2 regions of the Herbaspirillum sp. WTB6 genome follow, and region 1 is predicted to be linked to the other one. Evidence: predicted binding sites of a transcription regulator. Region 1 holds the regulator's gene; the other holds the start of a gene.

Region 1 (15,571 bases):
ATTCCCCATCGACGACACCGTGACATCCAGCATCTGACCTGGCTGCGCGAACGGCGGCAGCGAAGCAGTCACCATCACGGCGGCCACGTTCTTCAACTGCATGCGGTTGGCCGGCGGCAGGTTGACGCCCATCTGCTGCAGCATGCTGACCACGCTTTGTACGGTAAACGGGGTTTGCGTGGTCTGGTCGCCGCTGCCGTCCAGCCCGACCACCAGGCCGTAGCCGATCAACTGGTTTTGCCGCACGCCCTGAATGCTGGCCAGATCCTTCAGGCGCTCGGCATGCAGCGCCGGCGCGGCGCCGATACCGGCCGCGCACAAGGCCGCCAGCAGCAGCCTGCGGGTCAAGCCAATGGTGGGCTGGATTGTCATGTTCAAACCTGCCTTTCTGTTCTACAACGGCATGACGCTCAGGAAGAAGCGCGCCAGCGCCCCCATCACTTCGGTCTTGTCGATATTGGTGTTGGTGCGGTACTCGACCCGCGCATCGGCCACCTGGGTCGACGGCACGACATTGCCGGCGACGACATTGTCGGGACTGACCACACCCGAAAAACGGATGTATTCGGTGCTCTTGTCGAGCGCGATCTGTTTCTCGCCGCTGACCACCAGGTTGCCGTTCGGCAGGACGTCGACCACCGTCACCGTGATGGTGCCGGTGAAGTTGTTGTTGGAATTGACGCCGCCCTTGTCTTCAAACTTGAGCGCACCATTGCTGGCGAACGAAGAATCGCGGGTCGTGCTGGCCGGCACCCCGAACAGCTTGGACACGCCGAAGCCGACGCTGCCGGTCTTGCTGCCGTTGCTGTTGGCGGATTTGCCGGCAGCGGTCTTTTCAACGATCGCAATCGTGATCACGTCGCCCACCAGGCGCGCACGGCGATCTTCAAACAACGGCCGGTAAGCCGCGCTCTGGAAGATCGCGCCATTCGCCGGCGCCATCGCCGCCGCCGGTTGCGGGCGCGCGCTGGTCGGCTGCATCACGATCGAATCCGGCACGCTGGCGCAACCGCCCAGCACCAGCAGCATGGTCAGACAAACTAGGGGCGACAGGTATTTCATATCCACTCCATTGCGCATCCGGGCCGGGTTGCAACCGCGCCCGTTCACGCTTGCTTGAACATTACAGTTGGGACAGCCGTTGCAGCATCTGGTCGGACGTGGTGATGGCCTTGCTGTTGATTTCATAGGCGCGCTGGGTCTGGATCATGTTGACCAGTTCCTCGACCACGTTCACGTTCGAGGTTTCGACGTAACGCTGCGCCAGCGTGCCGCTGCCGTTCTCGCCCGGCGTTTCAAGATTGGGGTTGCCCGAGGCCGCGGTCTCGATGTACAGATTCTCGCCCCGGCTTTCCAGCCCGGCCGGATTGATGAAGGTGGCCAATTGCAGGGTGCCGATCTGCACCGGCTGGGTGGAGCCAGACTGGGTAACCGAAACGGTACCGTCACGACCGATGGTCAGACTCTGCGCGCCGGCTGGAATCTGCATCGCCGGCTGCACCACGTAACCGCTCGACGTGACCAGTTGCCCCTGGCTATCAGTCTGGAACGAACCGTCGCGGGTATAGGCGGTGGTGCCATCCGGCAGCAGCACCTGGAAAAAGCCGGCGCCCTGGATTGCCACGTCCTTGTCGTTGCCGGTCTGCTGCAGGTTGCCCTGAGTGTGGACGCGCTCGGTCGCCACCGGCCGCACGCCGGTGCCAAGCTGCAGGCCGGACGGCAATTGCGTCTGCTGCGACGACTGCGCACCGGGCTGGCGCAGGGTCTGGTACAGCAAGTCCTCGAACACCGCGCGCGAGCGCTTGAAGCCGGTCGTGCTGACGTTGGCCAGGTTGTTTGAAATGACATCCATCTGGGTTTGCTGCGCTTCCAGACCGGTCTTGGAAATCCATAGTGAGCGAATCATTATTCCTCCGAACCTGCGGTGCCGGCGTCCCGGATGGGGCGCCCGCCTGATTATCGATTGTGCCTGCTGTGCACCTAACTCAAAGCGAGGAGCTGAGCGGCTTTATTGGCGTTGGTCTCGGCGTTCTGGATCAATTTCATGTGCAGTTCGAACTGGCGCGCCAGGCTAATCATGTTGACCATCGCTTCCACCACGTTGACGTTGCTGCCTTCCAGCGAGCCTCCAATCAGGCTGACGTCCGCATCCGCCTCGGCTTCGCCGCCGCCCTTCAATCGGAACAGGCCATCGTCGCCGCGCACCAGCGCATCCGCAGGCGGATTGACCAGCTTGATGCGGCCCAGTTCGTTGACGGCATTCTTGTCGCTGGTGGTCGGTACCGCCGATACCGTGCCGTCACGGGCGATGGCCACGTTCACGTTCGGCGGCACGCTGATCGGACCGCCGTCGCCCAACACCGTCAGGTCGTTATGCGTTTGCAGCACGCCGTTTTCGCTCAATTTCAGACTGCCGTGGCGGGTATAGGCTTCGGTGCCGTCTTCCAGTTGCACCGCAAACCAGCCGGCGCCTTGCAGCGCCACATCCAGCTCGCGGCCGGTGTGCTGCAGCGGTCCCGGCGCGAAGTCGCTGCCGACCGTCGAATCGACTACGAAAGCGCGCGTCGGCAAGCCCTCGCCTTGCACCGGCACCGCCCGAAACGCATCGATCTGGGCCCGGAAACCGGTGGTGGTGGCATTCGCCAGGTTGTGCGACACGGTCGCCTGCTGCGCCAGGATGTGCTTGGCGCCGGTCATGGCGGTGTAGATCAGGCGGTCCATGTTTTCTCCCGCTGTGGACAGTCAGTCGCGCTTAGCGCAGGTTGACCAGGGTCTGCATCATCTGGTCCTGGGTCTTGATGGTTTGCGCATTGGCCTGATAGGCGCGCTGCGCGGTGATCATGCTGACCAGCTCGGCGGTCAGGTCGACGTTGGAGTCTTCGGTCGCGTTCGATTGCAGCGTGCCAAGCGTGCCGGTATTCGGCGAGCCGGAGAGCGCCACGCCGGACGCTGCAGTTTCGCCCCACAGGTTGTTGCCCAGCGGCGCCAAGCCGTTCGGATTGGCGAAATTGGTCAGCGTCACCTGCCCCAGCAGCCAGGTCTGGCCATTGGTGTACTTGCCCAGCAAGCTACCGTCCGGGCCGATATTGAAGCCGGACAGACTGCCCGAGGCATAGCCGTTCTGGGTTGCGGCGCTGCGACCGAAATCCGAGCCGTACTGCGTGGTGCCGATGAAATCGACGGTCAGATTGATCGGCGACGTGGCTCCGCCGCCAATCGGAATCGCAAACGCGCGCTTGGCCGTCAGCGGCGGTGTCGCCGGGGCGTCCGGCACGATGACGCCGTCGGTGGTGAATTCGAAGGTGCCGACCGGGTCCCCTGGCGCTGCCGGGAGCGGAGGATCAACCAATACACCGTCGCAAGATGCGAACATGCTCCACTCGCCGTTGCCGACGGCCGGCGCAATCGGTCCGGTCTTGACATAGTAGGTCTGCAGCGAATGGACATTGCCGAGGCTGTCGTAGACCGGCAGCGGCGTTGACCAGGCATAGGTGGAAGGATCGTTCATGTCGAAATTCGCTGGATCCAGGATCGGCGTGCGCGAATCCAGCCGCAGTATCATGGTTCCGGCGGTCGTCGTCTTGGGAGCGATGTCGGCGGTATTGATCTGTAGATCGATTTGCTTGCCGGTATCCAGCGCCGGCAGGCCGGTCGCCGCATTCAACACAGTGCCGTAGCCGGTCAGGCGCGCATAACCCTGGCTGGGGTTGACGATGTAGCCGCTCTTGTCGAGCTCGAACTGGCCGTTGCGGCCGTACATTACGGTGCCGTTGCTGACCATGCGGAAAAAACCGCTGCCCTTGATCGCGATGTCGAGCGGGTTGTTGCTGGAACTGACATTACCCTGCGTGAATTGCTGCGACACGTTGGCGACGTTGACGCCGATCCCGACCACCGAGGCGCCGGAGCCATTCATCGAATTCGCATACATGTCGGCAAACTGCGCCTGCCCCTGCTTGAAGCCGACCGTGCCCGAGTTGGCGACGTTGTTGCCGACCACATCCAGGTTCTTGGCTGCGGCATTCAGACCACTCAGACCTTGTTGAAAACTCATTATTGGCTCCTGTTTCAGTTCTCGTGTGTTGTGCCGGGATTAGATGATTTGCCGGATATCCGCCAGGCTGACGCTGTTGCCGCCGGTCAGATTGAGCGTGGCGCCCTGCCCTCCGGTCGAGACGCTGCCAACCTGGCCGAACGAGAGCGCGCTTGCCGGGCTGGCCACGCCGCCGCGCACGGCCGCCACCTCGAAGGCATAGCTGCCGTCCGCCGCCTGCGTGCCATCCTGGGCCTTGCCGTCCCACGCCAGCGGCTGCGCACCGGCCTGCTGCGCGCCGAGGCTGATTTGCTGCACGATCTGGCCGTCGGCATTGCGGATCGTGATTTGAACGTCGTCCGCAGGTTCGGCCAATTCGATGCCGAATATCGCCTTGTCGTCCTGCAGCGTCATGCTTGATCCGGGCACCAGCACACCGTGCCCGATCAGGTTGGCCGCCTGCAGCACCTGGCTGCTCTGTTGGCCGCTCACCATCGCCGCCAGCGTGGTATTCAGCTTTTCGATGCCGGTCACGGTCGACAACTGCGCCATTTGACTGGTCACCTGCGCATTGTCGAGCGGGTTCAAGGGATCCTGATTCTTCATTTGCGCCACCAGCAATTTCAGGAATCTATCCTCGGTGGCCGCGGTGCCGCTGGCTTTGCCGCTATCCGAGGCGGGATTCATCGTCGCCAGCAGGCTCGGGGATACCGTATTGTTTTGCACTGTGCTCATGAGAATCCTTCTGCGCGATGGTCGCCAGCCTGTTGTGAATGATCTTATTGACCGATGGTCAGGGTTTTCAGCAGCATGGTCTTGGCCGCGTTCATGGTTTCCACGTTGGTCTGGTACGAGCGCGAGGCGGAAATCATGTTGACCATTTCTTCCACCGTGTTTACGTTCGGCATCGCGACGTTGCCGTTGGCATCGGCCAGCGGATGTTTCGGGTCATACACCAAGCGCCCCGGCGAAGCATCTTCGACCACCTGCTGCACCTTGACGCCAGCCGCCGCGCCTTGCAGCGGCACCGCTTCGAACACCACCTGCTTGGCCTTGTAGACTTGGCCGGTCGAACTGGTGGTGCTGTCGGCATTCGCCAGATTGCTGGCGACCGCATTCAGCCGTTGCGCCTGTGCGCTCATGGCGGAACCGGCGACATTGAAAATGTTGAAGAGTGACATTGGATTACTCCCGTAAGTCGCGCGCCGGATCAGCCCTGGATCGCCGCCAGCAGGTTTCTGATCTGCATGCTGACCACCGTCAGGCTCGCCTCGTAGCGCAGCGCATTGTCGGCAAACTGGTTGCGCTCGACGTCCATGTCGACCGTGTTGCCATCGACGTTGCCCTGCGCGGTAGTGCGATACAGCAGCGGTGTACCGCCCACACTGGCGATTGCGCCGGAACCATTCAAATGCGCAGTTGCGGTTTTGACCAAACCGCCATGCGCCTGTTTTTGATGGTTCAACGCCCCCTGCAGCGCCTGATTGAAATCGATGTCGCGCGCCTTGTAATTCGGCGTGTCGGCGTTGGCGATGTTCGACGCCAGCATTTGCTGGCGCTGCGCGCGCAAGCTCAGCGCCAGTTCATTGAAGCGCAGTGCATCGTCCAGCTTTCCGATCATGTCCGGCTCCCGAAATGACCGGCCCAAGAAAGTGCGTCTTGCGCCGATAAGGGTTTTTGTATAGCTCGTATCATACGAAAGCTGAACCGGTTCGATTGCCCGATCAAGCACCCAAACCCATCCCTGTTTCACGCTTTAAGCGCTGCCGGAATCCGTACCATTGACCGTGCCCAAAAACCCCAGTCGATATGAAAAATCCTCTGCTCATCCTGGTCGTGCTGATCTCGCTGCTGTCGCCGGTGGTTATCGCGCACGCCGCCGACGCTCGCCAGGACCTGGCCACGTTGCAGAAAACCGCGCAGCAATTCCTGCGCGCGCAGGCAGCAGGGCTGCCCGGCACCGTCGAGGTTGAAGTGGACGCCGTCGATTCGCGCCTGAACCTGGCCGCCTGCCCGGCCCCCACGGCTTTCCTGGCGAACGGCAGCCGCGCCTGGGGCAAGACCACGGTCGGGGTGCGCTGCACTGCACCGGCCTCGTGGACGGTGTATGTGGCAGCACGCGTGCGCATCCTTGCCGAATACGTGGCCGCCGCCGCGCCGCTGGCGCAAGGGCAGGTAATTGGCGCCGACGATATCGCGACGCTGAAAGGTGATCTGACCACGTTGCCGCCCGGCATCGTGACCGACCCTTCGCAAGCCATCGGCCGCAGCGTGGCACGTTCCCTGCCCCTCGGCGCGCCGTTGCGTGAGGATTCGCTGCGCAACCAGCAGGCGATCCGGAGCGGCCAGGCCGTGCAATTGGTCACCATCGGGCCGGGGTTTCGCATCTCCGGCGAAGGCCGCGCGGTCAACAATGCCAATGAAGGCCAGATCGCCCAGGCGCGTACCGCGGCCGGGCAACTGGTGAGCGGCGTGGCCCGCGCCGGCGGCGTGCTGGAAGTTCGTTTTTGATCGATCGGCCAGTTTTGCGAGTACGCGGCCAAATGTTAAAGTTTGTGGCGATATCGTCGATAATCAGGTGCGCCCTGAGGCGATTTGCCCTAACCAGACAAGGATGATGTCGTGAAAATCGATAATTCGATCAAGAAAACCACCGGCCTGCCGGTTGCCTCGACCGAGACACGTGGCGGCAGCGGCGCCGGGAAAACGGGCGCGGCCGCTGCGGCCGGCGCCGCGCCGGCCTCCGACAACGTGCATATTTCCGCGCAACTGAAGGCGCTGTCCGGCCAGGTGGCCAGCGGCGCCGTATTCGATAGCGGCAAGGTCGAGGAAATCAAGGCGGCGATTGCCGGCGGCCAGTTCCAGGTTGACCCCGAAAAAGTCGCCACCGGCTTGCTGGAATCGGTACGCGATCTGATTCATTCACGCAAAAACTGACAATGACCACGACGCTCCCCGATCCTGCCGGCAATCTGGCCGAAGAACAACAGGTAGTGCAAAACCTGCTGGCATTGCTGCAACGGGAGCAAGAGTTGTTGATGGCGACTGGAATCGACGGCCTGCCGGAAACAACCACAGAAAAAAATCTCTTGATCAACCGCATGGTGGCGCTCGGCCGGGCGCGCTACACGGCGCTGGCTGCCGCGGACCACGACGCCGACGAAAACGGCATGCGGGCCTGGCTGGAACAAGGTCGGCACCACGCCGCGCAACGGCTCTGGACCGACTTGCGCACCCATGCCGAAGCGGCCAGGGAACTGAATCGCACCAACGGCATATTGATTGGCAAGCATCTGGCACGCAACCAGGGCGCACTGAATGTATTGCAAACTGCCGCCGGCGCCGGCGGCAGTTTCTACGGCCCGGATGGTCAATCCACCGTGCGCGGCTCAAGCCATCGGTTGATCGCCGGCTGATCGCCACATAAAGCCGGAAATTGCGGCTTTTTCGGCAATTCCGCGCTTCTCAAGCATCCATCAGCAAACCAACGATAACGCGGACCGTGGTTCGCGACCTGACATCGTCTTGTGCGTCGCCGCTTTATCCTGCTGAAACCACATGGCGCCGCCCATGCCTGCCCGGCGTTCACTTGCCGGCTGCGACGCCAGTTGCTGAGACCGGCACCTCGGTCACGGTTTCCGGCAGCGACGACAGGATCACGACTTCAACCCGGCGGTTGCGTTGCCGCCCGTCCGGCGTGTCGTTGGGCCCGAGCGGCCGGGTGTCGCCATAACCGACTGCGGTCAGGCGTTGCTTGTCCACGCCTTGCTCGATGAACAGCCGCACCACGCTGCCGGCGCGCACCGCCGATAATTCCCAATTCGAGGGAAACATCGCGGTGGCGATCGGGATGGTGTCGGTATGACCTTCAACCTGGATCGCATGTTCGCTCCCCTTCAGCACCGCGGCCACCGCGATCAGCGCCTGGCTCGACTCGGCCGTCAGCTTCGCTTCACCGGGAGCAAACAGGACACTGGCGTTGATTTCGATGTTGACGCCGCGGCTGCTTTGGGTGACGCGCACCTTGCCCTGTTTCACCAGCGGCGCCAGCGCATCGAGCAGGCTGCGCGCCATCGCGGTCATGTGCTCTTTCTCGCGCCGCAGCGCTTCGCTGTTGCGTGGCTTGGAGGACCCCAACTGCATCGGCCGCAGCGGTAGCTGCGGCGTGACTTGTACCGGATTCGGCGGAACCAGCGGCGACATGCGCGCCTGGCCAAAGGCATTGCCAAGCGCATTCGACAGTACCCGGTACTTGCCTTCGTTGACCGACGACACCGCGTACATGACGACAAAAAAAGCAAACAGCAGTGTCATGAAGTCGGCGTACGAAACCAGCCAGCGCTCGTGGTTATCCGCTTCGTCCTCATGTTTTTTTCGCGCCATGCCGACAGTCCTGCTCAAGCAAAGAGGTTGGGAGCGCGCCTTTGCAACGCGCCGGAGAAACCACTCCGAAAAATACGGCTTGGAGCGGCTCTCGCTCGATCCATATACTCAACTTACCGATAGCCAATTTCGCATTAAAAATGGCGGTTATATTAATATACTCCGCCAATTCCCGAGTTTACCGAGTAGTTCTCACTGTTCGAAATAGGCACGCATCCGTTCTTCGATCACGCGCGGATTGTCGCCTTGCGCAATTCCGGCAAAGGCGTCGAGCAGCATGTCCAGCCGTTGCACCTGCTGCGCCACCACCGCCTTCAACTTGTTGGCAATCGGCAGGAACACCAGGTTGGCCAAACCGACACCGTAAATGGTGGCGACGAAGGCGACCGCGATACCGGCGCCCAGCTTGGACGGATCGGACAGGTTTTCCATCACGTGAATCAACCCCAGCACGGCGCCGATGATGCCGATGGTCGGTGCATAACCGCCGGCCGCTTCCCAGATCTTCAATGCCTGGCGCCGGCCGCTTTCGTAGGTGGAGATTTCGACTTCCAGGATTTCCCGTATCCGGCCCGGTTCAATGCCGTCCACCAACAGGCGCAGACCCTTGGCGATGAACGGGTCTTCGCTACGCTCGAGGAAACGCTCCAGGCTGAGCAAGCCCTCGCGCCGGGCGGTGAAGCTCCAGACGCCGGCGTCGCGAATCAGCGCTTCGTGTTCCAGCGGCGGCGGCAGGAACGCCCACACCACCATGCGCACGCCGCGCACAAAAGGCACCAGGCCGCTTTGCAGCAGCACCGCTCCCAGCGTGCCGATAACGACGATGACGAAAGCGGCCGGCTGCACCAGCGAGGCCAGATGGCCGCCTTCCAGCAACTGCCCGCCGAGGATGCCGACCAGCGCAAGAACCAGCCCGGCTACGCTACCCCAGTCCACGCCTGCTCTCTCAAGGTGGCGCGCATGCGCGCGATCGCCTGGCCGTGCAACTGGCACACGCGCGACTCGGACACGCCCATCACGGCGCCGATTTCCTTCAGGTTCATTTCCTGTTCGTAGTACAGCCCCATCAGGATTTTTTCGCGCTCGGGAAGAGCTGTGATAGCGTCGATCACGGCCTCGCGGAAACCGCTGTTGAGCAGGGCCTGCAGCGGATCGTCGTTGGTGTCGGGACAGTAGCGGTCGAGAAAATGCTCATGGCCGCCTTCGGACGTATCATGAAAATCCTCGTAATACACCAGTTGATGGCCGCCGCCGTCGGCCAGCATCTCCTGGTAGGCTTCCAGCGACAGCTTCAATTGCTTGGCGACTTCGGTTTCCTTTGGCGGCCGCCCGAGGCGCTGCTGCAGCGTCGCCATCGCGACCTCGATCTTGCGCATATTCTGGCGCATGCTGCGCGGCAGCCAGTCGCTATTGCGCAACTCGTCCAGCATGGCGCCGCGGATACGCTGCACCGCGTAGGTTTCGAACTGCGCGCCGTGCGTCTCCTCGTAACGGTTGACGGCATCCAGCAAGCCGATCATACCGGCCTGCACCAAGTCGTCCGCTTCGACGCTGGGCGGCAGCCGGGCTTTCATCTGATAGGCGAGTTTCTTGACCAGCGGTGCGTGCTGCGTGAGCAGATTCTCCCTGTCCGACTTTCCGTTGGCGTTATACATATTCAAATTCCGCGATTGACCCCACTGGCCAGCATGCCATGGTTTCCTAACGGTAACTCACCCGGCGCCAATCGTCCAGCCATGCGGCGGAACGCAACCGAGGCACCGGCCAGCGGAAAGGCGTCCACCACCGCCCGCCCGAGGCGCGCGGCGCGCCCGATGTGGTCGTCAGCCGGAACCGAGCCGAGCGCATGCAGCGGCAGCGCCAGATAGCGGTTGGCCGCCTGTGCCATGTTGCGAAACACCAGTTGCGCCTGTTCTTCGCTGGCACCCGATACCAGCACGCCAAACGAGCGCCGACCGAAAGCAGCATTCAGGCGCTTGATCAGCGCGTAGCCGGCGGTGATCGAGGCGGCATCGGTTGCTACCTGGACCACCACTTCGCCGGCTGCCAACGCCGCCAGCGGCAGGCTGCCGTCGTCGCCGAGCGCGGCGTCCGCCAGCAGGATATCGGTTTGCTGTGTCAGCCGGCCGCATAACCGTTCCAGTTCGCCTGCGTGCGCCGCCAGTGGCGCCGGCCGGTTGCTGCCCGAAACCAGCGCCGCCAGCCCAAAGCCCTGCGGCAGCATACGCACCGCCTGTTCCAGCGTACGTTCGCCGCGCGCTACCTGCATCAGGCTTGCGCGCGGCAAGTCGCCCAGGCGGCCGGCGACGCCATTCGCCCGCAAACTGGCGTCCAGCAGCAGGACATCGCGGCCGGCGCGCGCCAGCGAGGCGCCCAGATTGATCAGCGTGGCGCTCTTCTCCGCCTCCGGCAGCACTGACAGCAGCGTGACAATGCGCGGCTTCGGCCCCGCCAGCATGCGCCGCAAGCCTTCCGCCTGGTCGTGATGAAAATTAGACAAGGCTGACCTCGCGCAGACTCTTGTCGTTCATCGCGTGCGCGGTGTTGGCCACCACCAGCGGCAATTCGGAATCCTGCAACGTGAACGGCGCGGTTTCGCGTTTCAGTTTGAAGGCGCGGTCGACCAGGTACTGGCGATTGGCCACGTGCAGATCTTCCGGCACGCGCTGGCCATTGGCGACGTAATACAGGCAGAGCTTGTGGCGGATCAGCGCATCCAGCGTGCTGCCGATGGTGGCCGCCTCATCCAGCTTGGTCATGATGCAGCCTGCCAGGCCGTCGCCCTTGTAGGCGCGGATCACTTCATTCAGGGTTTCGCCAGTCGAGGTGGCATTCAGGCACAACAGCCGCTTGACCTCGGCGCCGGCCCCGGTACTTGCGCCGGCCAGCATCGCCACCTGTTGCGCCACCATCTGGTCGCGCTGGCTGACGCCGACCGTGTCGATCAGCACCATGTGCTTGCCCTTCAATTCCTGCAGCGCGATCTTCAGGTCGGCTTCGTCCTTCACCGAGTGCACCATGACGCCCAGAATCTTGCCGTAGATGCGCAACTGCTCGTAGCCGCCGATGCGGTAGCCATCGGTGGTGATCAGCGCCAGCTTGCCGGCGCCGTGCCGCATCACGCAACGCGCCGCCAGCTTGGCGGTGGTGGTGGTCTTGCCAACGCCGGTCGGACCGACCAGCGCATACACGCCGCCCTGCTCCAGAATCTGGTCTTCGTTGTCCATCGTACCCAGATTGCGCGCCAGGATGGTCTTGATCCAGTTCATGCCGGCTTCGCGGCTGTCGCCGTCCTGCAGCTTTTCGGTCAGGTAGCGCGCCAGGCTGGCGGAAAACCCGGCCGCCAGCATCTCGCGCATGATCACCGCCTTCATCGGCTCGCGCTTTTGCAGCGCGCCCCAGGCCAGCCCGGCCAGTTGCGCCTCCAGCATGCCGCGCATCGAGCGGATTTCGCTCATCACTTCGTTCAGCTCGTTGCTGCTGACCGCGGCAGCCGCGGGCGCCTGCTCCGGAGCGCGGCTGAGCATCGCTGCCAGATTCGCCGCCTGCGTGTTTTCGTTGCGGCGCGGCAGCGCTTCGCTTGCGACTGGCGCCTCGATCGCGCTTTCCTGGTCGCGCGCGGGAGCCGCCAGCGAAGCGATGTCGTCGTGCGCCAGCGCCAGGATTTCGACGCCTCCCTCCACTGAGCGGTTGGACAGGATCACAGCGTCCGGTCCGATGGCGTCGCGCACCTGGCGCAATGCCTCGCGCGAGGTATGGGCTAGGAATTTCTTGACGTTCATGCTTGGCCTCCAATCAGGCTGGTCACTCTAATGGTTTTCGAATCCGGCAGTTCGGCCTGCGACAGCACCTTCAATTGCGGCAGCGCGCGGCGCAGGAAGCGCGCCAGCAGGGCGCGCAGCGGCGCCGGCACCAGCAGTACCGGCGGCAGGCCCATTTGTTCCTGCTGGCGCGTGGCGTGTTCGGCCTGCTGTGCCAGGGTGTCGGCCAGGCCGGGCTCGATGCCGGCGCCCTCCGGACCGCTGGCATGCAGCGCCTGCATCAAGAGGCGCTCGAGCCGGTTGTCCAGCGTCATCACCGACAATTCGCCGGTGGAGGGGAAGATCTGCTGCACGATTGCCGGCCCCAGCGCGACGCGTACCATCGCCGTCAGTTCGTTCGGGTCCTGCGTGCGCAGCGCCTGTTCCGCCAGGGTTTCGACGATGGTGCGCATGTCGCGGATGTGGATGCCTTCGGACAGCAGGTTCTGCAGCACCTTTTGCAGCGTCGCTAACGGAATCAGCTTCGGCACCAGGTCTTCCACCAGCTTCGGCGCATCCTTGCCGACGTGATCCAGCAACTGCTGCACCTCCTGCCGCCCCAGCAATTCCGCCGCATGGGTCGTGATTAGGTGATTCAGGTGGGTGGCGACCACGGTGCCGGCGTCGACCACGGTGTAGCCCATGGTCTGCGCCTGTTCGCGCAGGCCGCCGTCGACCCAGGTGGCGGGCAGGCCGAAGGCCGGATCGCTGGTGGTCGGGCCGGGCAAGGCGCCGGTCACCATGCCGGGATTGATGGCGAGGAACTGGCCGGCGTGCGCTTCGCCGCTGCCGACTTCGACCCCTTTCAAGGTAATGCGGTAGGCCGACGGCTTCAGTTCCAGGTTGTCGCGAATATGCACCGGCGGCGACAGGAAGCCAACTTCCTGCGCGAATTTCTTGCGAATGCCCTTGATCCGACGCAGCAGTTCGCCGCCCTGCCCCTTGTCCACCAGCGGAATCAGCCGGTAGCCGACTTCCAGGCCCAGGGTATCGACCGGGACGATGTCTTGCCAGGTCGCTTCCTCGATTTCCGGCGCGACCACCGCCGCCACCGCCTCGGGTTCTGCCTGCGCCGCCTGGGCAGCGCGCTGCGACAGGACATAGGCGCCGCCGCCCAGGACACCGGCCAGCAGCAGGAAGGCGACGTGCGGCATGCCCGGAATCAGGCCCATGCCGCCGATGATGGCGGCGGTGATGTAGAGCACCTGCGGTTTGGCCAGCAACTGCCCGACCAATTGGCCGCCGATATCCTGTTCGCTGGCCACGCGCGACACCACCACGCCGGCCGCGGTGGAAATGATCAGCGACGGAATCTGCGCCACCAGGCCGTCGCCGATCGCCAGTAGCGTGTAATTTTTCAGCGCCGCATCGAATGCGAGGTCATGCTGCACCATGCCGACCACCAGGCCGCCGATGATGTTGATGACGGTGATGATGATGCCGGCGATGGCGTCGCCGCGCACGTATTTGCTGGCGCCGTCCATGGCGCCGTAGAACTCGGCTTCCTGCCCGACTTCCTGGCGGCGGCGACGCGCTTCCTGCTCACCGATCAGGCCGGCGTTCAGGTCGGCATCAATCGCCATCTGCTTGCCCGGCATCGCATCCAGCGCGAAACGTGCGCCGACCTCGGCAATGCGGCCGGCACCCTTGGTGACCACCATGAAGTTGATGATGGTCAGGATCACGAACACCACCAGTCCGACCGCGTAGTTGCCGCCGATCAGGAAATGGCCGAAGGCCTCGATCACCTTGCCGGCGGCATCCGGGCCGCTGTGCCCTTCGGTCAGCACGATGCGGGTGGAAGCGACGTTGAGCGACAGGCGCAACATGGTCGAAACCAGCAGCACGGTCGGGAATACCATGAAATCAAGCGGCTTGACCGTGTACAACGCGGTCAGCAGAACGATGATCGACAGCGCGATATTGAAGCTGAAGAACACGTCCAGCGCAAATGCCGGCAACGGCAGAACCATCATCGCCAGCATCATGACGATGATGATCGGCGCCGCCATTGCGCGCGAGCCTTCTCCAGTCAGCCAGGCCGGCAGTTTCAGGCCGTTCATGCGGAGGCACCCGGTTCAGCGGCGGCGGCTGCGTTGTTCGGATCCAGCTCCGGCGGCACATCCAGTTCCTGCGGCAGCTCGGGGCGAATCCCGCCCTGTTTTTTATAGCTGCGCAACTGGAATACATAGGCCAGCACTTCGGCCACCGCTGTATACAACGCTTCCGGGATTTCATCGCCGAGTTCGGTGTGGCGGTGCAGTGCCCGCGCCAGGGCCGGCGCTTCCAGCATCGGCACGTTGTTGGCGGCGGCGATCTCGCGGATCCTGGCCGCCACTTCGTCGGCGCCCTTGGCCACCACCTTCGGTGCGCGCATCGCGCCGTCGGCGTATTTCAGCGCCACCGCATAGTGGGTCGGGTTGGTGACCACGACGTCGGCAGTCGGCACTTCCGCCATCATGCGCCGGCGCGCCATCTCGCGCTGCATCGAGCGGATCTTGGCCTTGATCTGCGGGTCGCCGTCGGATTCCTTGGATTCCTGCCGCACTTCCTGGCGCGTCATCTTCAGCTTGTTGGCATAACGCCACATCTGGAACGGTGCGTCGATCAGCGCGATCAGCACCAGTGCGCCGACGATCGAGATGAAGCCGGTCAGCATCAGGCGCGCCAGGTGCAGCGTGCCGTCCCTGGCGGTTTCCACGCCCAGCCCGAGCATGGCGTCGAGCTGGTGGCTGATCACCAGCCAGGACACGCTGCCGACCAGGATCGTCTTGGCGATTGCCTTGCCCAGTTCCACCGCGGCATTGACCGACACCATGTTGCCCAAACCCTTGAGCGGGTTGAGCTTGTCGAATTTCGGCTGCAGCGCCTTGGCCGAAAACAGCCAGCCGCCGATCAGCAGCGGCGAGGCGAGCGCCACGATCACAAGCAAAATCGCGATCGGCGCAAAGGCCAGCATGACACCAGTGACGCTGGCGCCGATCTGCTCGAACAGCACATTGGGATCGAAGGCTTGCGCGCGGTCGAAGCCAAGCCCTGCTTCCAGGCTCCGGTTCAGACGCTGTACCACCCCGCCGCCGAAAAACCACAGCCCGCTGCCGGCCGCCAGCAGGATGGTGCAGGTCGCCAGCTCGCGCGAACGCGGAACGTCGCCCTCTTCGCGCGCCTGCTCGATGCGCCGGGGCGATGCGGGTTCTGTCTTTTCGAGATCGCTGTCTTCAGCCACCGCCGACTCCTGTCATGGCGCCATCGGCGTTCCACACGACGCCATAGGCCCATCAGGCTTGATTATTGGTGAAGCGGCTGGCACGCGATCAGCCGAACAGGGATGGAAATGGGCTTCTTTTCAGGATTC
Region 2 (15,571 bases), 330 kb from region 1:
CCAGAATTCCCGGCCGCCGCGCGCTGGTCGCCTGGAACGGCAGCGCGCATGCGGCGCGAGCCGTCAGAGGCGCGCTTCCCTTGCTCAAGCAGACCGCAGCCGTCGATGTCGCCGTCGCGACTCCCGCGCCCCCGCAGCGCGCGAATGGCGAGGAAGTCGGAGCCGACATCGCCCTTTATCTGGCGCGGCATGGGATCAGTGTGGAAATCATTCCGGAAGCATATGGGGCCGACGCCGGCCATGCCTTGCTGGCGCTGGCTGCCGAGCGTGCTTCGGACTGGATGGTGATGGGCTGCGTGGCGCATCAGCGTTACCCGGGAGTCTTGTTGGGTGGCGCGACGTGTGTGGTGCTGAATGAGGCAACGATCCCGGTTCTGATGTCTCATTAGCCCCTTGGGCGCTGCTATCGCTTGCCGCCGGGTGGTCATGTCCGCAGAAACGCATTTCCTTGATGCCGATCCGGCCGGGCGATTACGGCAACAGTACCGCTGCACCGTCGAAGCCCCCTTCCCGCAGGGATGCCAAGGCCTGATTCGCCTCGCGTAGCGCAAAGGCGACCGGCACCGTTTTGATATCGACCTGCTGCGCAATGCGGAAAAATGCCTCGCCGTCGGCGCGCGTCAGGTTGGCTACCGAACGCACCGTGCGTTCACCCCACAGCAAGGCATAGGGGAAACCGGGAATGTCGCGCATGTGAATGCCGGCGCAAACGACAGTTGCCCCTTTGGCGGTGGCCGCCAATGCCTGCGGCACCAGCGCGCCGTCCGGGGCGAAAATAAGGGCACCATCCAGCAGCGCCGGGGGTGCCGTGCCGGCATCGCCGGCCCAGACGGCGCCGAGCGAACGCGCAAAGGCTTGCGAGCGCGAATCGCCGGGGCGCGTGAACGCGTATATTTCCTTGCCTTGCGCCAATGCCACCTGAACGATGATGTGCGCCGCCGCGCCAAATCCATACACGCCCAGGCGCCGCGCCTCCCCGGTCATGGCGTAGGCGCGATAGCCGATCAAACCCGCGCACAGTAGCGGTGCCGCATGCATATCGTCATACCGCTCGGGCAGGCTGAAACAATAGCGCGCATCGGCAAGCGCATATTCGGCGTAGCCGCCGTCGCGGTCATAGCCGGTAAATATGGCGTCATCGCACAGGTTCTCGCGCTGTGTCAGGCAAAACCGGCAATAACGGCAACTGCCGGCCAGCCAGGGCACGCCCACCCGTTCCCCCACCGCGCATTCGTGAGCCAGTTCGCCGACATGGACCACCGTTCCCACTACTTCATGTCCCAAAATCAACGGCGACTTATGCAGAGGCAATTCGCCATCGAGAATATGCAGATCGGTGCGGCACACGCCGCATGCGGTAACCCGCAACAGAACTTCAAAGGGGGACGGAAAAGGAATGGGCATGCGCACTGCGCGTAGCGGCGTGCGCGCTGCATCCAGCACCATCGCGCACATGGTGCCATTGGTAAATTTGGCTGTCCGATCATGCTGCATGCCGGTACTCATCGCAAATATTCTTGCCGAAATCAATTGGCGGAGCGTGCGTTTCGTCAAATCACGGCCTGTTCGACGCAGTTTGCCATCCTTCCCATGTCGGCCCTGCTCCGCTTGCGGTGCAAGCGCATTACACTCAAGTTTTTTGACCCGCGAGCGCTGCCAACATCATGGAGGAAACCAATGCTGATTACAGCGGATAAATCGGTCCTTGTCCTGGTGGATCTGCAGGAAAAATTGATTCCCGCGATCCATCAGGCGGATGCGGTGATTGCCGAATGCCTGCGGCTGGCGAATGTCGCCAGGCTGCTCGGGGTGCCGGTCCTCGGTACCGAGCAGACTCCGGCCAAGTTGGGGGCAAATCTTGAAGAGATCCGGCGGCTTTGCGATAGAACCGTGTGCAAGACTCATTTCGATGCCTGTGCCGACGGATTGCTGGAAGTCCTGCCGCCGGAACGCCGCAGCATCGTCGTGGCCGGCTGCGAGGCGCACGTCTGCATGTTGCAAACCGCACTGAGCTTGCTTGAATCTGGGTACGAGGTGTGGATTGCCCGCGATGCCGTGGGTTCACGCCGGCCGGGCAATCGTGACGCGGCGCTGGAGCGCTTGCGGCAAAACGGTGCGCAACTGGTGACGGCGGAAATGGTTGCGTTCGAATGGTTGCGTGACAGCAATCACCCGCGTTTCCGCGAAGTGCTTGGGATGATCAAGTAACGGCACCACTTTTCTGGGCGCCGCCGCATACCGGACTCCATAAGCATTGGCAAACGGCGGCTTCGCCCGAAAAACCGATCAGAAACTGGTGCGTACCCCCACGATCAGATTACGTCCCGGTTGCGGGGCCAGGTCTTTCAACACCGAAGTCGCGATGCGGATATCCTGATTCAGCAGGTTCTTGGCGATCGCGAACCAGGTTACGTCGTTGGCCCGATAACGCTGGGTGTACGACAGGTTGGCATCGAGCTGGGTATAGGCTGGCGTGACGGTGGTTTCGAAGCTTGCGAGACGATCCTGGGCTTGCGCGCGCATGGCCGACAGGCCGCTGCGCCAGGAACCCCGCCGGTAGCCAGCCTCGACGCCAAAACGCATGGCTGGTTGCAGCGGCAGGTTGCCGGCCTCATCCAGCGTACCGCGCGAGGTGTCGGCAAAGCCTCTCAATGACAGGCCGGGACCGCGCAGGTTGTAGCTGATTTCCGCTTCCGCGCCGCGGATCGTGGCGTTCGCTTGCGACCAGAAGCGCTGCAGAAATTCGCCGTCCGCTTCGACCGCGCCGCTGCCGTCGACGCGCGTACCATCGGCGCGGCCGAAGACGAAATTGCCTACCCGGTTCTGGAACAGGTTGGCTTTCCAGCGCACCAGGCCGGCGGTTTTTTGCAGGCTGATTTCAAGGTTGCGCGACATTTCCTTTTGCAGGGTCGGGTCGCCGATATCAAAGGTGGCGGTCGATTCGTGGGGCCCGTTCGAATACAGCTCTTCGACCGCCGGCGCGCGTTGCGCAATCGAGAGCGTGGCGCCGAAGGCGTAGCCGGGCGCGAAGGTCCACAGGCCGCCGAGCGAGTACGATCCCAGGTTGAAATTGCGATGCGTCAATCCCGCGCCGGCTTCGGGGCGACGCTTGACCGATTCCAGGCGCATGCCGGCGCTGGTGCGCAGCGGACCGAAGTCGCGTTCTTCCACCAGGAATCCGGCCAGCGACGAGGATCTGGTCACCGGCACCGTATCCGGCAAGTCGGTTTCGGCCGAAAGCGCCGAAAAGTTGCCATCTTCCGTCTGCATCCCGAAGGTACCGCGCCAGCCATAGAGCGGCAGGTGGGTCAGCTCCCAGCGGGTTTCCGAGGTGTTATGGGCGAACTTGGTCAACGGCGTGCCGTCCTGGGCTTTTTCGCTGTGTTTGTAATCGGTTGCGCCCAGCTTGAATTTGAAGGACTCGAAGCCGGAAAACGGCTGCTTCACCAGGCCGTCCAGGTCATAGCGAGTCTGCGACAGATCGATGAACGATTTTTCCGTGGTCGGAATGCCGTAGTGGTCGTTCAGGGCGCCAACCGAAGCACCAATGTGACCCCAGCCGGCGATATACGATGCGCCGAGCCCAAGATTGTTCTGGCGGATGAACGAATTGGGTAACCGGCCGAAAGGCGAATCCCGCCGGCTCAGCGCGGCCGAACCGGGGATTCGGTAGTCGCCGGCGTTACGCAGGCTGCCGTCGACGTGCAAGCCGATCGAGCCGGCAGCGCCATCGACCGACAGCGACAGATTTGCACCGTGATCGACCGAGCTGGTGCGCAGCTCGGCGTCGCCGCCCGGCTGCGGCAATAGCTCGGTCGGAATGCGGTCGTTGATCACGTTCACCAGGCCGCCGATGGCACCGGAGCCATACAGCAGCGCCGCCGGTCCGCGCAGGATTTCGATCTGACGCGCAGTGGCGCCATCGGCGGCGACCGCATGGTCGTTGGACAGGCTGGAGACGTCCGACACTGACATGCCGTTTTGCAAAATCTTGACGCGCGGGCCTTCCAGGCCGCGAATGATCGGGCGCGACGCACCGGCGCCGAAGGCGGAAGCGGAAACACCGAGTTCCTGCGACAGCGTATCGCCAAGCGAATTGCCGAGCTTGTTGCGCAATTCGTCGCCGGACAAAACCTTGGCCGGCGCCAGTATCTGCGCGCCCTCGCCGGCCTGGAACGGAGTCGAAGAAACGACGACTTCGGGCAGTACCTGGTCGTCGGCTTGAGCCTGGACGGCGCCGGACATGAAGGCGAGCGCGGGCAGGACCGCCCGCGCCAGTAAGCTGCATTGGACGTGCATGATGATTCTTTCAAAAGCGAAAAGGAGTGCGGCCTGCCCGCGCTTTCATGAATCAGCGGGGCAGATCAAGATCAGGAGAGGCGAAGCGCGGAATTTACGCGGCAGGCGGAGCGCGGGAGAGGAAATGGGGGGAAAACGGTGCACGCCAGGAGGCGGGTGCAAGCCATAGCACCAGTGCGTGCACATTGGGCAGCGGCGGCACGGCGAAAAGCGCGCTGTGAATCGTGGCGGCAAGCGCGGCGGCATCGAATGCAACGCACGAGTGATGCGCGGCATCCCTGAAATTTTCCGAATCCGAGGCGGCGTTGATTCCCTGCACGCCAGCATGAATGATTCGATGATTGAAGCCGCTCCATTGCGCCAGCAGCAGGGCCAGCACCAGCAAGCTGGCAAGAACCTTGTGATTCCCGCGTGGAAGAAAGCGTTGCAGCGGCATGAAACGATCAGGTGGCTCGTTGGCCTTGTTCAGGGATAAATGCAACCGGGTTGCGAATATTAGCATTTACCGCGGTGCAAGCGAGACCATGATCGACTTGGCGTGCATTACCCGAAGTCGCTGTCAAGCTATGGCCGAGTGGCCGGAATAGCGCGTTGCGCGGCAGGGCTGGTTACCTGCAGTACCCTATACTCCACATATCAATGGCTTTTATGGCCAATGAATATTTAGCTTTAACCACATACTCTTGTCGCGGTTGGTGGGCGTCGCTCCCTTTTTTCCGGTGTCCACGAGTCAGGCGGTCGTATTGATGGTTTGCCCCAGATGTGGTGGCAGGCTGACCGCTTCCACCGGCGGCAGGGTAGCAAGGAGCGCACTGGCCGTGCCTTGCTGAATTTGCATCGCCTTCTTCAAGACAGCAACCGATACAGCCTGATCGTTGCGCTGCTGCGTCAGACTGGTTGCCAGATGGGCAATGTTGTTGATTTCCATCACTCTCCCCTCTTGTCGTCGATCTATGGTTAACGGCAGGCACTCCGCCTTCTTGAATCACCGCATGTCGCCGTGAGGCAAGAGCGCGGGCGTCCTGCCATAAAAATAATGGTGGCGAGGCGAGAAACGTTCCCGGGTTTTGTCAGTCCACTATTTACATGAGCCTATTTTTTAGGGGGGCGATGATGAATCAAGGCAATGGCACGTCGACGCACAACGAGCAGCAGGCCAGTTTTTATCAGAGCCTGGTCGCCTTCACCAAGGAACATCGGGCTACGCATTGGAGCGGACCTTTTTCCGAATTCCTGGAAAAAATCGTGGTGCTTGACCCGCGCGGCGTCGCGCGCAATTCCCACCAATACATGTGGGACATGATTCGCTGGACGCGGGCCGACGAAGCCGGCAAGCCGCACTGCAAGCTATTCGACGAGGAACTGTTCGGTATCGAACCGTCGATCGAACGCGTGGTTGATTATTTCAAGGCTGCCGCCGCCGGCTCGGAGGTCGGGCGCCGCCTGCTGCTGCTGCTCGGGCCGCCTTCCGGCGGCAAATCGACGCTGGTGATCCTGTTGAAGCGCGGCCTGGAAGAGTACAGCTACACAGACGCCGGCGCGCTGTACGGAATTGCCGGCTGCCCGGTGCACGAGTCGCCGCTGCACCTGGTGCCGCATACCTTGCGGCCCTCCTTCCGCGAGACTTACGGCGTTGAAATCAACGGCGAACTGTGCCCGTATTGCCGTGCCCGGCTGGAACAGGAGCACAACGGCGACTTCATGCAAATGATGGTCGAGCGGATTTTCATTTCCGAGGCCGGCCGTGTCGGCATCGGCACCTATGCGCCGCACGATCCGACCACCGCCGACCTGGCGGATCTGGTCGGATCGGTCGATCTGTCGAAGGTGGCCGAATACGGCGACGAGGGCGATCCACGCGCCTGGTCGTGGTCGGGTTCGGTGTATGCGGCTTCCCGCGGCATGCTGGAAATGATCGAAATCCTCAAGGTCAAGCGCGAATTCCTGTACCTGCTGTTGACTTTGACCCAGGAAAAAAACGTCAAGGTGTCGCGCTTCCCGCTGATTTACCTGGACGAGGCGATCCTGGCGCATACCAATCTGGCCGAGTTCCGCCGCTTCCTGCAGGAGAGCGAGAACGAAGCTCTGCTGGACCGCATGGTAATCATCCAGGTGCCGTACACGTTGAACTACAAGGACGAAGCGCGCATTTACAAGAAGCTGATTTCATCGGCGGCGCCGGCCTTTCGCGAAGTCCATCTCGATCCGCACGTGCTGCACGCGGCAGCGGTATTCGCGACGCTGACGCGCCTGCATGAAGGCGATGAAAAGGAAACCGAGCTGGTGCAGGCGGTGCGCATCTATGGCGACGAGGAAGTGGAAGGCGTCAACCGCGCCGAGGCCGAGCGCATCCGGCAGCGGATGCCGGAGGAAGGATTGGGCGGCGTTTCCCCGCGTTTCGTGATCAACGCACTGTCGAACGCCATCATCCAGTCCGACGTCAAGAGCCTGACCACGATGAGCGTGCTGCTGGCCCTGAAGGATGCGATCGAAAGCGACGCCCGCATCGATCCGAAGAAAAAACGCAAATGGATCGATTACCTGGTGCTGGTGCGTAAATATTTCTATAACCGCTGGGCCAAGGAAGATGTGCACAAGGCGCTGTTCGTTTCGTTCGAACAGGAGGCGCAGGACCTGCTCGACAAATATCTGGATGAAGTCGAGGCGACCCTGGATAACCGCCAGATCAGGGATCCGATCACCGGCGAGGAGCGCAAGCCGGACGAGCGTTTCCTGCGCGCGGTGGAGGAAAAGATCCACGTCTCCGATTCGGGCAAGCAATCGTTCCGGCAGGAAGTGGTACGCAAGGCGATGGGCGCCTACAAGCGCGGCGAAAAATTCACGCTGGACAGCCACGCCCAACTGCACGATGCGGTCCAGCAATACCTGTTCGAGCAACGGCGCGACATCTTGCGGCTGGTCAGTTCCAGCGCGCGGCCGGATGAAGAGGTCAAGCAGAAAATTTCGGTGGTCGAACAGCGGCTGGTGGACGAATACGGCTATGACAGCCATAGCGCGCGCGAGGCGCTGAATTATGTCACCACGTTGTTGTCTCAGGAATAGCAACGTACGGCGCAAGGCGGCTGCCGGTTGGCACCGCCTGCAGCGCCTGACGGCGAGACAGAGGGAGCTATGCGAAATTTCAGCGCGATGGGTACGGAGTCATCCTGGTATGAATTGTTTTCACGCGGTGCCCGGGACTGGCTGCGCCATAACCAAAAGGTGCGCGAAGCGGTCCAGGAGCATTTGCCTGAACTGATCGCCCAGCCCGATATCCTGACCGGCTCGCAGCAGCGCACGGTGCAGATACCGGTGCACTTCCTGGAACATGCGCACTTCCGTTTGAACGACAGCGCGGAATCGCGCGCGGCGGCCGGCCAAGGCGCAGGCCAGCCGGGCGACGTGGTGCACACGGTGCCGCCCGATTCCGGCGCCGACGCCGGCGAAGGTGGCCATGGCGAAGGCGAAGTGCAGTTGCTGCTGGAGTTGAACGTCGACGACATCATGGACTGGCTGTGGGAAGAAATGCGCCTGCCGGAACTGCGGCCGAAACACAATACCAAGCTCGACGAGCAGCAACTGGTGCGCGAAGGATGGGACAAGCGCGGCGCCCGCGCGCGCCTCGACCGCCGGCGCACCGTCAAGGAAGCCGTCAAGCGGCGCGCGCTGCAGAAAAATCCGCTGCCGTTTACCGATGACGATCTGCGTTTCCGGCAACTGGCACAGCGCCGTCAGGAATCGACCAACGCGGTGGTCTTCTTCGCGCTCGACGTGTCGGCCAGCATGACGCTGCAGGAACGGCGGCTGGCAAAGAATTTTTTCTTTTTCGCCTTGCAAGGAATCCGCCGCCAATACGCGAAGGTCGCGATCCGCTTCATTGCCCACACCACCCAGGCATGGGAATTTTCCGAGGAAGATTTTTTCCAGGTCACCGGCACCGGCGGCACCGGCGCCTCGACCGCATTCAATCTGGCGCTGCAATTGATCGACGCAGAATTTCCGCCCGATCAATACAACATTTACCTGTTCTATGCATCGGACGGCGAGAACTTCACGGAAGACCATGCCGCCGCTGCCGGCAGCCTGGCCAAGCTGGCCTCCCTGTTGAATTACATCGGCTATATCGAAACCGCGCCCGGCCTGCTGCGCTCCGGCGAAACCGAGATGAAGGCGATCTGCAGCGAACTGGAAGGAAGCGGGGCGCTGATCCATACCAGCGTGCTGACGCGGCAGGAGGATGTGTGGCGCGCCTTGCGCAAATTCTTCATGCAGCAAGCGGAACAAGCGGAGGCCGCATGACGAGCGCAACCACGACCCTGCCCGGGAAAGACCTAACCGATTATGCACAGCGTATCGAGCAACTGGCGCTGCGCCTCGGGCTGGACTTTTACCCGGTCGATTTCGAACTGGTGCCGACCAATTTCATGATGGAGATTGCCGTCTACGGCTTGCCGATCCGCATGCCGCACTGGTCCTTCGGCATCCGCTATATCCACCAGTTGATCCGGCAAAACATGGGTCACTCCCACATTTTCGAAGTGATGTTCCCCGGCGACCCCTGCCATGCGTATCTGGTCGACAGCAACAGCCTGCCGGAAAACACGCTGGTCACCGCGCACGTGCTGGGCCATGCCGATTTCGCCAAGAACAATCATCTGTTCATGCGCTTCATGCAGATGGCCGGCGGCCATATCCTGGAACAGGCAGCCGAGCGCGCGCACCGCATCGAATCGGCCGCCGCCGAATTCGGCGCCCGGCGGGTGGAGGCGGTGCTGGACGCCGCGCTGGCGCTGGAGCCGCACGTGGACGTGAATGCCGATCTGCACCGACCGCTTTACCCGCAAGCGGCGGCAACGCCGCCCGCGCGCCCTGAACGCGGGCCTTTCGAGCAGCGTTTTCACAAGCTGCCGGGCGAAGCTGCGCTGGCGCTGGCGCCGGAGCCACCCGCCGCGCCCAGCCGCCAAGTGCCACCACAGCCCGAATACGACCTGCTCTGGTTCATCGCGCAGTACGCACCCGAAATGGAGGGCTGGGAGCGCGACATCTTCCTTGCGGTGCGCGAAGAATCGTTTTATTTTTACCCGGTTTTCGCCTGCCAGATCATGAACGAGGGCTGGGCCTCGTACTGGCATGCGCGGCTCTTGCGCGAAGCGGATTTCCTGCCCGACGAGGTGTATTTGTCGGCGATCAAGTCGCACTCGGACGTAGTGCGGCCCTACGCCAGCGACAATCAATTGGCGCTGGCGATCAATCCCTATCACCTCGGTTTTTCGATGTGGGAGCAGATCATCGAAGACAAGGGTCTTGAGGCGGCGCGCCGGATTTGCAAGGAAGAGGACGACTTCGGCTTCATCCGCAATTACCTGACGCCGGAGCTGGCCGAACGCCTTGACCTGTTCGTCTATGAAACCGAAAAGGACGGCGATATCCGGATTCAACAGCGCGACATCCACGCGCTGCGCGAAGCCATCCTGGCGCCGAAGTTCAACTATGGCGCGCCGCGCATCGCCGCCACCCACCTGCATTCGGACGGCAGCCTGGAATTGACGCACGATTACCAGAGCGATGGCCGCGGGCTGGATCTGGCTCGGGCGGAACGGGTGCTGGACTATATCGCGCGCGTCTGGCGGCGGCCGCTGACCCTGCATACCATCAGCGAGAGTGGCGCCACGCGCGAGTTGGCGACGCGCCGGATCTAGTATGGAAGGAGTGGGTTCAGGTTACTCTTCCCAGATACTCCCTATTCAATATCAATATTCCGCCCATAAACATTTGTGCATTATCAAATACTCCATATTTTTTATGGTGATACGAGGTGTTGATGGTTTGATCCATTGATGAAAAATCCAATGTCGAATCAGGCAGTCGTTCGGATCGTTGCTGGCCTGTTGTTCATCTTCGCGCTGGCCGCCTGTGCCTCGCTGCCCGACGTGCGCGATCTCGGCAGCTCATTGACGCCAAAGGAGACTCCGACCGTCACCGGCAGCCGCGGCGTGCTGCCCGACGCCAAGGCCGAATCGATTCTTGCCAGACGGCTGCGCGGCTCGCGCATCGACGCCAAAGAACTGGCGGCATTGGAGGAGGCGGCTACCGGCAGCCCGCTGATCGCCGGCAACAAGGTCGAGTTGCTGTTTGATGGCCCGCAGACCATGCAGGCGATGATCGAGGCGATCAGCACGGCTGCCGACAGCATCAATCTGGAAACCTATATTTTCGACCAAGATGAATTGGGGCAGCGTTTTGCCGATCTGCTGATCGAACGCCAGCGTGCCGGAGTCCAGGTCAACATCATTTACGATAGTGTCGGCACCCTCGGCACGCCGGCCGAATTCTTCGAGCGCATGCGCGCCGCCGGCATACAACTGGTCGAATTCAATCCGGTCAATCCGTTGAAGCGCCTTGCCTGGTGGCGCCTGAATAATCGGGATCACCGCAAGATCCTGGTGGTGGATGGAAAAATCGGTTTTACTGGCGGCATCAACATTACCGGGCAGTATTCGCACGGCTCATTGTTTCGCGCGCGCGGCAAGAACCTGGACAGCGGGGTTGGCTGGCGCGACACCCACGTTCGCATCGAGGGCCCGGCGGTGGCCTCCCTGCAATGGTTGTTTCTGGATTCCTGGGCCCGGCAGCGGGCCAACGATCCGCTGCAGCGCGACTACTTCCCGCGCCTGCACATCGCCGGCGACAAGATCGTGCGCGTTCTGGGCAGCCGGCCGGGCGGCGACCCGGCCATCTATAAGGCCTACGTCCTGGCGATCCAGGAAGCCCAAAAAACGATTCACATCACCACTCCGTATTTCGTGCCGGACCAGCAAATCCTCGATGCGCTGGCGGCTGCGGTGCGGCGTGGCGTCGAAGTCAAGCTGCTGCTGCCCAGCGTCTCCGACAGCAGCGTCGTGCTGTATGCCGGACAATCGTTCTACGGCGATTTGCTGAAGTCCGGCGTCGGCATCTATCAGTTGCAGGTGGCGGTATTGCACGCCAAGACGGCGGTGATCGATGGCACCTGGTCAACGGTCGGCTCGGCCAACCTGGACATGCGCAGCTTCCTGCACAATTCGGAAGTCAACCTGATCGTGCTCGGCGCCGAGTTCGGGCAGGGAATGGAAAGCGCATTCCAGGAGGACCTGCGCGATGCGCACCATGTGACGGCCGAGGAATGGGAACAGCGGCCGCTGGGCCAGCGCTTCAAGGAATGGGCGGCGCGCCGGCTGGAATATTGGCTGTGAGGCGCAATCCCGGCCGGCTTCGGGCCCAGGGTTAGATCAAGTTACAGCGAATCGTGGTCGATACGTTGCGCAATTCCTGCAGCAATTCTTCGGAAATGACGGCATCGATGTCGGTCATCGCATAACCGAGCGCACCGCGCGTTTGCAATTGCTGGGCCACGATGTTCAGGTCGTGCTTGGCGAAATCGGCGTTCATCCGCGCAATCACGCCCGGCTCGTTGCGGTGCACGTGCAGGATGCGGCTGACCGCGGCCTTCTCCAGATGGGCGATTTCGGGGAAATTTACCGCCGAGCGAGTGGTGCCGGCGGACAGGAAACGCGCCAGTTTTTCCGCCACTTCGCGCCCGATATTTTGCTGCGCCTCTTCCGTGCTGCCGCCAATGTGCGGGGTCAGGATGACGTTGTCCAGCCCGCGCAGCGGCGACACGAATTCCTCGTCTTCATTGTGTGGCTCGACCGGGAAAACATCGATTGCGGCGCCAGCCAGCTTGTTTTCGCGCAGCGCCTGATTCAGCGCGTCGATATCGACCACGTTGCCGCGCGACGCATTGATTAGCAAAGCCGAAGGTTTCATCGCGGCGATGCGGCTGCGATTGATCAGGTTCTTGGTGGTCGGATTGGCAGGCACGTGCAGCGTGACGACGTCGGACTGCTTCAGCAGCGCCTCCAGCGAGCGCACCGGCTTGGCATTTCCCAGCGGTAACTTGCTTTCCGGATCGAAGTAGACCACGTGCATGCCGACGCTTTCCGCCAGGATGCCGACCTGGGCGCCAATATTGCCGTAGCCGATGATCCCCAGCACCTTGTTGCGTACTTCAAAGGCGCCGTTTGCATTCTTTTCCCATTTGCCGCGATGCGCGCGCGCATTTTTTTCCGGAATCCGCCGCAGCAGCAGGATCGCTTGGGCGATCACCAGTTCCGCCACCGAGCGCGTGTTCGAATATGGCGCGTTGAACACCGGAACGCCAAGCGTGGCGGCGGTCGCCAGGTCAACCTGGTTGGTGCCGATGCAAAAACAGCCAATGGCGCGCAGACGCGGCAACGCCTTCAATACGTCGGCAGTCAAATGGGTGGCGGAACGGATGCCGACCACGTCGGCATCGGCCAGGGTACTAATCAATTCGGGACCGGCCAGGGCGGTGGACAAACGGACAACCTGGTTGAAGCCATTTTCCTCAAAAAACGAAACTGCATTCTGATGAATTTTTTCCAATAAAACGATTTTAGTCACAAGCCGGCTCCAAAAAATTGTCGAATACGAGTGTAAGACAGTATCATTGCACAAAGCAATATTTCATCTATATCTTTTATTCATGATTATATCGTCAAGGACGACAATGACGGATCGCATGGCCGCCAGCGACAAGGCCAGCGTTGAAACAATCACGTCAATTCACCGATCGAACGAAACCCTGTTTTCGTTCCGCACCACCCGTGCTGCCCGCTTTGAGTTTACGCCGGGACAGTTTTCACGTCTTGGCCTGGATAGCGGCAGCGATATCCTGTGGCGCGCCTATTCGATCGCATCCGCACCGGGCGACGCAGAATTGGAGTATTTCGCGGTAACGGTGCCGCAAGGCGCCTTCAGCCCCCTGCTGGCGCGCCTGCGGGTCGGCGATCCGATCCTGACTGAACGCGCCAGCCACGGCTTCATGACCGCGACCCGCTTCACGGCGCCTGGAAACGACTTGTGGATGCTGGCGACCGGCACGGGCCTTGGCCCGTTCCTGTCGATCCTGCAGGATCCGCACGTCTGGCAAAAATACCGCAACCTGATCCTGGTGCATGGCGCACGTTCCGCTGATGACCTGGTCTACCAGGATCTGCTGCAGCGGCTTCAGCGGCAACCACCGACCGCTTCTTTGGCGCGCCTGCACCTGATCCAGAGCACGACCGGCAGCAACCAGCCGGTTGCGTCCAATCGCCTGCAAGGGCGCATCACCAGCCTGCTGCTCGACGGCCGGCTGGAAGCCGCGGCCGGCCTGGCGATCAACGCCGAAGATTCACACCTGATGTTATGCGGTAATCCGGACATGATTACCGAAGTCAGGCAGATCCTGCATGAACGCGGACTGCGGCCCAACCGCCGGGCCGTACCCGGAAATTTCCTGACCGAGAATTACTGGTGAAATAACGGATCGGCCGAATTCACAAACTCGAAAAAAACCCCAGCCATCACGGCTGGGGTTTTTCCGCTATTGATGCCTACTTAGTTGAAAGTCTTTCCTTCCGCCGCCAGCTTCGCCAGCAGCCGCGCCGGTTTCCAGGCTTCGCCATGGAGGCCCTTGGCATATTTTTCAATTGTCATCACCACGTTCGGCAAGCCGACGGTGTCGGCATAGAACAGCGGGCCGCCGCGGAACAGCGGAAAACCGTAGCCGGTCAGGTACACCATGTCGATGTCGGAGGCGCGCAACGCGATGCCTTCGTCCAGGATGTCGGCCGCTTCGTTGACCAGTGCGTACACCAAGCGTTCGACGATTTCGGCATCGCCGATCTTGCGCCGTTCGACACCTGCATCGGCCGAATGCTTCACGATCATGTCGTTCACCACCGCGGACGGATAGGCCTTGCGGTCGCCGGGCTTGTAGTCGTACCAGCCGGCGCCGGTCTTCTGGCCAAAGCGGCCCATCTCGCACAGCAGGTCGGCGGTCTTGGAGTAGGTGATTTCCGGCTTTTCGACATAGCGCCGCTTGCGGATGTACCAGCCGACGTCGTTGCCGGCCAGGTCACCCATACGGAACGGTCCCATCGCGAAGCCGAATTTCTCGATCGCCTTGTCGACCTGCTCCGGCAGGCAGCCCTCGTCCAGCAGGAAGCCAGCCTGGCGGACATACTGCTCGATCATGCGGTTGCCGATGAAGCCGTCGCAGACGCCGGAAACCACGCCGGTCTTCTTGATTTTTTTTGACAAGGCCATGGTGGTGGCCAGCACGTCCTTGCCGGTCTTGGCGCCACGCACGATCTCCAACAGCTTCATCACGTTGGCCGGGCTGAAGAAGTGGGTGCCGATCACGTCCTGCGGCCGCCTGGTGAAGGCGGCGATCTTGTCGACGTCCAGCGTCGACGTATTCGACGCCAGGATCGCGCCCTGCTTCATGACTTCGTCCAGTTTTTTGAACACGGTTTCCTTGACGCCCATGTCCTCGAACACGGCTTCCACCACGATGTCGGCTTGGCCAATGTCTTCATACGACAGCGTGCCCTTGATCAGACCGACGCGCTGCTCGAATTTTTCGGGCGTCAGCTTGCCTTTCTTCATCGTGTTCTCGTAATTCCTGCGAATCGTCGCCAAGCCTTTGTCGAGCGCTTCCTGTTTCATTTCCAGGATTGTCACCGGAATGCCGGCATTGGCAAAATTCATCGCGATGCCGCCGCCCATGGTGCCGGCGCCGATTACCGCCGCTGACCTGATCGGACGGATCGGCGTATCGGCCGGCACGTCCGGTATCTTGCTGGCGGCGCGTTCGCCGAAGAAGGCATGACGCAACGCTTTCGACTCCGGGGTTTGCACCAGTTGAATGAACAGATCACGTTCGAATTTCAGCCCGTCGTCGAATTTTTTGGTGACGGCAGCAGCAACCGCCTCGACACACTTCAGCGGCGCCGGGAACGGGCCGGCCACTGCTTTGACCGTATTGCGCGAAAACTGCAGGAAGCCTTCGTAATTCGGGTAATCGACCTTCAGGTCGCGCACTTTCGGCAGCGGCCGCACGTCGGCGATGCTGTTGGCAAACGCCAGCGCGCCCTGCAACAGGTCGCCGTCAATCATCTGATCAAAGAGCGCGGTCTTGGCCAGTTTTTCGGAAGCGACCGGATTGCCGGATACGATCATGTTCAAGGCCATTTCCAAGCCGAGCACGCGCGGCAGGCGCTGGGTGCCGCCAGCCCCCGGCAGGATGCCGAGCTTGACTTCGGGCAGAGCGATCTGCGCGCCGGCGGCCGCGACCCGGTAGTTGCAGCCGAGTGCCAGTTCCAGGCCACCGCCCATGCAGACGGTATGAATTGCCGCGACTACCGGCTTGGTCGAGTTTTCGACA

Evidence for each region. The regulator FliA, encoded in region 1, starts transcription of late flagellar genes. The targets are predictions, from matches to a motif close to CTAAAGTTTNNNNNNNNNNNGCCGNTA.
Region 2: the regulator FliA is predicted to act here: its motif matches at 5,258-5,284, upstream of ACK2VC_RS00875 (YjfB family protein).

The regions. Positions count from the first base shown of each region.
Region 1 is NZ_CP176522.1:3,496,379-3,511,949, reverse strand. It holds gene ACK2VC_RS16440 (flagellar basal body P-ring protein FlgI) at 1-372, opposite strand, end outside; gene ACK2VC_RS16435 (flagellar basal body L-ring protein FlgH) at 394-1,062, opposite strand; gene flgG (flagellar basal-body rod protein FlgG) at 1,124-1,906, opposite strand; gene flgF (flagellar basal-body rod protein FlgF) at 1,981-2,721, opposite strand; gene flgE (flagellar hook protein FlgE) at 2,753-4,054, opposite strand; gene ACK2VC_RS16415 (flagellar hook assembly protein FlgD) at 4,094-4,768, opposite strand; gene flgC (flagellar basal body rod protein FlgC) at 4,813-5,214, opposite strand; gene flgB (flagellar basal body rod protein FlgB) at 5,244-5,654, opposite strand; gene flgA (flagellar basal body P-ring formation chaperone FlgA) at 5,843-6,544, shown strand; gene flgM (flagellar biosynthesis anti-sigma factor FlgM) at 6,656-6,970, shown strand; gene ACK2VC_RS16390 (flagella synthesis protein FlgN) at 6,973-7,449, shown strand; gene motD (flagellar motor protein MotD) at 7,619-8,416, opposite strand; gene ACK2VC_RS16380 (flagellar motor protein) at 8,609-9,352, opposite strand; gene ACK2VC_RS16375 (RNA polymerase sigma factor FliA) at 9,334-10,071, opposite strand; gene ACK2VC_RS16370 (MinD/ParA family ATP-binding protein) at 10,074-10,916, opposite strand; gene flhF (flagellar biosynthesis GTPase FlhF) at 10,909-12,198, opposite strand; gene flhA (flagellar biosynthesis protein FlhA) at 12,195-14,279, opposite strand; gene flhB (flagellar biosynthesis protein FlhB) at 14,276-15,442, opposite strand.
Region 2 is NZ_CP176522.1:185,636-201,206, reverse strand. It holds gene ACK2VC_RS00900 (universal stress protein) at 1-389, shown strand, start outside; gene ACK2VC_RS00895 (zinc-dependent alcohol dehydrogenase family protein) at 472-1,455, opposite strand; gene ACK2VC_RS00890 (isochorismatase family protein) at 1,678-2,208, shown strand; gene ACK2VC_RS00885 (TonB-dependent receptor) at 2,287-4,299, opposite strand; gene ACK2VC_RS00880 (hypothetical protein) at 4,394-4,735, opposite strand; gene ACK2VC_RS00875 (YjfB family protein) at 5,030-5,227, opposite strand; gene ACK2VC_RS00870 (serine protein kinase) at 5,410-7,362, shown strand; gene ACK2VC_RS00865 (DUF444 family protein) at 7,432-8,598, shown strand; gene ACK2VC_RS00860 (SpoVR family protein) at 8,595-9,998, shown strand; gene cls (cardiolipin synthase) at 10,149-11,531, shown strand; gene serA (phosphoglycerate dehydrogenase) at 11,563-12,762, opposite strand; gene ACK2VC_RS00845 (ferredoxin--NADP reductase) at 12,869-13,660, shown strand; gene ACK2VC_RS00840 (3-hydroxyacyl-CoA dehydrogenase NAD-binding domain-containing protein) at 13,741-15,571, opposite strand, start outside.